Regions from separate parts of the Burkholderia sp. THE68 genome, predicted to be linked through region 2. Evidence: riboswitches for the same ligand, from Rfam matches in the RefSeq annotation. Region 2 holds a riboswitch; the other holds the start of a gene.
The links. A riboswitch is a leader RNA that binds a small molecule or an ion and turns the genes downstream of it on or off. The one in region 2 is predicted to bind glycine.
Positions count from the first base shown of each region.

Region 1: it holds a riboswitch for glycine, as region 2 does, so the genes downstream of both, BTHE68_RS26510 (D-amino acid dehydrogenase) here and gcvT (glycine cleavage system aminomethyltransferase GcvT) in region 2, are expected to answer to the same signal.

Region 1 covers NZ_AP022318.1:114,301-117,705, reverse strand. Annotated here, with positions in the region: gene BTHE68_RS26515 (cation:proton antiporter) at 1-1,085, opposite strand, end outside; glycine riboswitch at 1,207-1,280, shown strand; glycine riboswitch at 1,291-1,395, shown strand; gene BTHE68_RS26510 (D-amino acid dehydrogenase) at 1,461-2,738, shown strand; gene BTHE68_RS26505 (RidA family protein) at 2,778-3,131, opposite strand.
Region 2 covers NZ_AP022315.1:2,691,097-2,694,501, forward strand. Annotated here, with positions in the region: gene gcvP (aminomethyl-transferring glycine dehydrogenase) at 1-352, opposite strand, end outside; gene gcvH (glycine cleavage system protein GcvH) at 407-787, opposite strand; gene gcvT (glycine cleavage system aminomethyltransferase GcvT) at 850-1,974, opposite strand; glycine riboswitch at 2,092-2,229, opposite strand; glycine riboswitch at 2,240-2,341, opposite strand; gene BTHE68_RS12815 (hypothetical protein) at 2,447-2,839, opposite strand; gene BTHE68_RS12820 (hypothetical protein) at 2,836-3,405, opposite strand, start outside.

The DNA.
Region 1 (3,405 bases), on a different replicon from region 2:
CCACGCGCGTTCATCAGCGCGCCGATCGCCATTGCGTCGCCGGGCGGTTCGCCGTTCATGCGCGCGGCCGCCCAGCACGCGATGCCCTTGCCGCCGAACGATGCGAACAGAATGGCGACGGCGGCCACCATGATGGCCGGGTCCATGAGCATGTCGAGCCGCGTGTTGAGACCGGAGTAGGTGAAGAACATCGGCAATAGGAACACGACGACGAAAGGCTGCAGCATGTCGCGCAGCTTCTCGGTCAGCGGGCCGCGCGGCAGCGCGACGCCGAGCAGAAAGCCGCCGAACACCGCGTGAATGCCGATCGAGTCCATCGCGAACGCGCACAGCGAGAACAGCACCATCACGGCGGCGAGCACACTCGTGGGCAGCGGCGCGTCGGGATCGAGTCCGGCGGCGAGCCTGCGCAGCAGCTTGCCGCCGACGAAGATCATGAACAGCGCAAAGGCCGCGCCGCCGCCGATCGCCATATACGCGCCCGTCCACGAGCCGCCGAAGCTCGCCAGCACGATCGCGAGGATGCACCATGCGGCGGCGTCGTCGAAGGCGCCTGCGGTCAGCGCGAGCGTGCCGAGCGAGGTGCCGGCGAGTCCGCGCTCGTGAATGATGCGCGCGAGCATCGGAAACGCGGTGATCGCGATCGCCGCGCCTAAAAACAGCGACGCCTCGTAGAGCCGCACCTTTTCCGCGAAGAGGCCGGTGATCGTGAGCAGCCACGGCGTCAGCGCGAACGCGAGCACGAACGGCGCGAGGATGCCGGCGAGCGAAACGCTCATCGCGCTCCTCGCGCGTGCGCGGAAGTGATCCGCGCGAAATTCCGTGCCGACCAGAAACATATAGAGCCCGACGCCGAGCTGCGCGGCGACGTAGAGCATGCCCATCGTCGCCTTGGGGAAGAGCGCCTGTTGCCAGTGCGGCAGCAGCAGCCCGAAGAGCGAGGGCCCGAGCAGCACGCCCGCGATCATCTCGCCGACCACTTGCGGCTGGCCGACGCGTTGCGCGAGCCGGCCGACCAACTGGCTCGCGAACACAATGACAGCGGCCTGGGCGAAGAAGTAGACGGACAGTTGGGAAGTCGGCATCGTTGGTGCGGTGAAAGAACGGACGACGGCAGTCTGACGGCGAGCCCGGCGGTCTGTCAACGTCGAAGGGGCTTGCCACGCGCGTTTCGTATCGGTATTGTCGAGGGGTTCGACAACGCGCCACGGAAGAGCTCGTCCCCCGCGACGACGCCGACGGAGCAACCGCCCCGGAAACTCTCAGGCAAAAGGACCGTGCGCGCCGGAACATCTGGAGAGCGGCGCTTTCACGCGCCCACCGAAGGGGAGCCCCCGGCTATCGGCGCAAACGTCGACTGCTCGCGGGCGAAACTCTCAGGTACATGGACAGATGGGGCATCGGTGCCGGCTGCGGTATGTAGCCAAGGCCGGCGATGCTCAATAAATCTGGACCATGTCATGTCACGAATCGCCATCATCGGCGCCGGGATCACCGGCGTCACGACCGCTTACGCCCTCGCGCAGCGCGGTTTTCGCGTCACCGTTCTCGAACGCCATCGCTACGCGGCGATGGAAACGTCGTTCGCCAACGGCGGCCAGCTTTCCGCGAGCAACGCCGAAGTGTGGAACAGCCGCGCCACCGTGCTGAAGGGGCTGAAATGGATGTTCACGCGCGACGCGCCCCTTCTGATGAACCCGCGCCCCAGTTGGCACAAGTACAGCTGGATGGGCGAGTTTCTGCGGCATATACCGAACTACCGCGTCAATACGGCTGAGACCGTGCGCCTCGCGATCGCGGCGCGCGAGCATCTCTTTCGCATCGCGCGGGACGAGAACATCGACTTCGATCTCGAACGGCGCGGCATCCTGCATTTCTACGCGACGCGCAAGGAGTTCGACGCCGCCGCGAAGGTCAACGAGATTCTGAAGGGCGCGGGTCTCGACCGGTACGCCGTCACGCCCCAAGAGATCGAATCGATCGAGCCGACTCTGCGCGGTGCGTTTCATGGCGGCTTCTTCACGCCATCGGATTCGACGGGCGACATCCACAAGTTCACGCGCGGACTCGCGGATGCCTGCGCGCGACATGGCGTCGAGTTCCGTTACGACACATCGGTGACATCGATCGATGAGCAGGCGGGGCGTCTCACGCTGACCGTCGAACATGCGGGCGAGTCGCAGCCGCTCGGCTTCGACGGCATCGTGGTCTGCGCGGGCGTCGGCAGCCGGGCGTTTGCCGCGATGGCGGGCGATCATCTCAACGTCTATCCGGTCAAGGGCTATTCGATCACCGTCTGCCTCGACGACGCCCGCAGCCGCGATCATGCGCCGTGGGTCAGCCTGCTCGATGACCGCGCGAAGATCGTCACGAGCCGGCTCGGCGCGGACCGTTTTCGTGTGGCGGGAACGGCGGAGCTGAACGGTTTCAACCGCGATATCCGCGCGGATCGCATCGCGCCGCTGGTCGAATGGACGCGGCGTTATTTCCCCGACGTGTCGACGGCGCGCGTGATTCCGTGGAGCGGCCTGCGCCCGATGTTGCCGAGCATGCTGCCGAAGGTCGGGCAGGGCAAGCGTCCCGGCGTGTTCTACAACACGGGGCACGGGCATCTTGGCTGGACGCTTTCGGCGGCGACGGCCGAACTCGTCGCGGAAGCGGTGTTGCAGCGCTTGCCTCGCCAGCCGGTGCGTGAAGCGGCGCCGGGCGGCATCGAGCGCAGCGAAGCGCTGCTATAAGCCCTCGCGTGGCGCTCCGTGCAAGAGGCGCGTTTCGCCTCAGCCGAGCGCCACGACCGCGATTTCGACGAGCAGATCCGGCGACGCGAGTTGCGCCTGCACCGTCGCGCGTGTGGGCGCGCAGCCTTCGGGTACCCACGCGTCCCATACTTCGTTCATGCCGGCGAAATCGCGGCCGATGTCCGCGAGCCATACTTGCGCGGAGACGAGACGCGTCTTGTCGATGCCGGCCTTGTCGAGAAAGCCGTCGATCTTTTCGAGCACTTTAGCGGTTTGCAGCTTCACGTCCGGCGTGGGATCGGCCGATGTCTGGCCGCCGATGAATACGAGGCCCGCCGCTTTTACGACGCGGCTCATGCGTTGATTGGTGTCGATGCGAACGATATCGTTCATGTGTAGTTCTCCGAGTTAAAAAAATGCGCTAGGGAAGCGCCTGTTACCCGCTTGCTTTTTGTCGCCGGATCCCGTTTTCGTGTCGGTCTATTGGTGATGCCCCTGTGCGGGGCGGCAGTCACTTTCTTTGCTGCTGCAAAGAAAGTAACCAAAGAAAGCAGCCCGATACGCCCGCGGTCACACGCAATTTGGGTATCCTTCTCCTCGCTCGTGGCGTCTGTAGCGAGTGCCCTCACAGGCCACCTCGGGCTTGGACCGCGCACGGTCTGTCACA
Region 2 (3,405 bases):
GCACGTTGCGCAGGATCACCGCCGGCGTGTGCGTGCCGTAGTAGCCCTGGCCGATATAAGTTCGAAACACCAGATTCTCGTCCGCCAGCTTGCGCAGTGCCGCGAGCGCTTCCGCCTCGCTCTTGGGCTGCGTGAACGCGCCGAGCGGCAGCGTTTCCTTGCGGCGGATCGATTCAGGAATCACCGCGTCGATGAAGGCCGCGCGTGACGCGAAACCGAGCGCGTCGAGCATGGCGCGCTGGTCCGCGTCATCGGGGCCGATGTGCCGCTCGGCGAATGCGTCGTGGCATTCGAGCGCGGCGAGTGACAGGGAGGTGCGGTTCATCAGGCGATCCGGGTGTTCGAGCTTCATGTGAATTCCTGCGATGCGGCTCGTTGCCCGAGCCGCCATCGTCATTGAGATGGGTTATTCGCCGATCGACTTGCCGTAGCCTTCGGCGTCGAGCAGCTTGTCGAGACCGGCGTCGCCGGCCGGCTTGATCTTGAAGAGCCAGCTTTCGTACGGCGCGCCGTTCACCTGGTCGGGCGTCGCGCTGAGCGAGTCGTTGGCGGCGACGATCTCGCCCGAGACCGGCGCGTAAATGTCGGATGCGGCCTTCACCGATTCGATCACGGCGATGGCATCGCCCGCCGCGACGGTCTTGCCCACCGCGGGCAGTTCGACGAACACGATGTCACCGAGCGCTTCCTGCGCGTGATCGGTGATGCCGATGGTCAGCGTGCCATCGGATTCGGTGCGGACCCATTCGTGCGATTCGGTGTATTTCAGATCGGCCGGGATGCTCATTGAATGCTCCTTGCGTGGTTCTTTCGTGAGGTTCTTGATCGGAGAAAACGAGCGCGACGGCGTCAGGAGAGGTCGACCAAAACCTTGCCGTTGCGCACGAACGGAAGTTTTACCACGCGCGCGGGCAGTTGCTTGTCGCGGATGACGACCTGCACCGTGTCCCCGGCGGCAACGGCCGTCGGCACGCGCGCGAACGCGATCGACTCCTGCATCGACGGCGAAAAGGTGCCGCTCGTGATTTCGCCGTCGCCGTGTTGCGTGACGACTTTCTGATGTGCGCGCAGCACGCCGCCCGCCTTGCCGTTTTCCTTGATCAGCACGAGCCCGACGAAGTTCGCCTTCGAACCGTGCGCCTCCAGCGCGCTGCGGCCGACGAAATCGCGCTCCGTTTTCAGATCGACGGTCCACGCAAGCCCGGCGTCGAGCGGTGAAACCTTCTCGTCCATGTCCTGGCCGTACAGATTCATGCCGGCTTCGAGACGCAGCGTGTCGCGCGCGCCGAGACCGGCCGGCTTCACGCCGGCGGCGGCAAGCGCGTTCCACAGCGCTTCGACATGCGTCGCCGGGGCGACGATCTCGAAACCGTCCTCGCCGGTGTAGCCGGTGCGCGCGAGCATCAGCTCGCCGTATTGCGTCGATGGAAACACGACGGCGTTGAACGGCTTGATGTCCTGAGTTTGAGCGCGCGTATCCGGCAGCACTTGCCAGGCCTTTTCGCGCGCATTCGGGCCTTGCACGGCGATGATCGCGAGATCGCGGCGCGGCGTGATGGAAAGATTGAATTCGCCTTCGGCGTTCAGCTGCCCGAACCAGGCGATGTCCTTCTCCGCCGTCCCCGCATTCACGACGACGCGAAAGCGCGTTTCGGAGAAGTAGTAGACGATCAGGTCGTCGATCACGCCGCCGTTGCCGTCGAGCAGACACGAATAGAGCGCCTTGCCGGGCGTCGTGAGTTTGTCGACGTTATTGGCGATCGCGTACCTGAAGAAATCGCGGACGGCTTCGCCCTCGAAATCGACGACGCGCATGTGCGACACGTCGAACATGCCGGCGTCGGTGCGTACGGCGCGATGCTCGTCGATCTGCGAACCGTAGTTGACGGGCATGTCCCAGCCGCCGAAATCGACCATGCGCGCATTGAGCGCGAGGTGTGCAGCGTGCAGGGGCGTGTGTTGAAGAGAAGTCATCGGGGCCTCGGTTCGCCAGACAAAAAAGGCCACGCAGCGCACATTTCGCTTTGCAGATGGACCTTTCGTGCTGCCGGAAGCAGCGCGCAAGGCTCATGCCGCTGAGCGATTGCGATGCGTGACCCCTCTGTCCTCGGTACCTGAGAGATTGCGCGAACCGTGCACGGTCGTGCCGCGGTTCATCGCGCGCCCCTTCGGTGGGCAGCCTGCTCATCGTTTTCGATGAAACCGCTGCCGCTCTCCAGAGTGCGAGGAACTTCGTTCCTCGACGCCGTCGGTCCTTTTGCCTGAGAGTTTGCGGGTGTGCCCCTTCGGCGGCGCGGTTCTCGATGCATACGAAAACCACGCGCTCTCCCGACGCGTGCGGCAGAATTTACGCGACCGAATTGGGGTTGTCAAACGGATTCGGGCGGGTCCGATGGACGGGGGGCCGCTGGTGGCGGCTGGCTCCTGACTGACCCGGGCTAAGCGGTCAAGATGTAGCCGTTTCCGTGCGCTCCAGATGCGCGTCGAGCAAGTCCGCCATGGGCAAGAAAAGTTGACATGTCGCAACAAAATCAGATGCGTCAGGCTGCTCGAACGCGATGGCCAGTCGATAATCGGCTTGCGTTCTTACTTTCTTCAATTCACGCAGCATGTACGCGAGTTCGCCGCCTTTCTTTCCGGCATCGACTAGCCGCCTCTCAAGCTGCACATGAACACCGGCCTTGTCTCGACACGACGGTAAATGGCGGTCCGCAATTTCCAGCGCCCGATGGTAAGCAGCGTAATACGCACGCGACGCGCCCGCTCTCCATTCACACTCACTCTTCCCTTCTGATAGTTTCTGCGCCAGGCTTAACAGGTCGCTCACGTCGATACTCACGCAAGGCTCTCCGCAAAGGTATTCGCTGGCCTGTATGAGGTGAGCGGACGGCACGAGAAGGTAATCAACTCAGGGTAAGCGTCGTCAAATTTCTCGACGAGGGCTTCTGCAATCGCGAAGCTCAATTCGGCACATCGGCGAGCAGGTGCTTGCGCATAGAGTTCATACCTCATGGTGTCGTCTTCAGGATACAGGATGGGCATGACTTGCCTGATTGCGCATCCTTTCGAGCGGACAGCCAAAACCGCCGACTCCAGCAACGCCACGCGTAGATCGGCGTCGACTCCGGCGGTTTGGAACAGGTCCACTGCGTTATCTATATCTCGCAGAAATTCGTCTTCTCCCAGAATCGAATCATGCTCATCGAGCGCGTGCCGGACGCCTCGTGAGTGCATGATCTGCGCGGCTGCTTCGAGATGCAGGGCTGCGCACAACACTCGAGCGGCATGGATGGCGAACCTCGGATTTCCAGAGGACACCGCTGCGAGCCGATCTGCATAAGATGCCGCCCGTCGGGCATCACCCATGTTCCCGAAGAGCGACGAAACATTGCCCAAGATCATAGT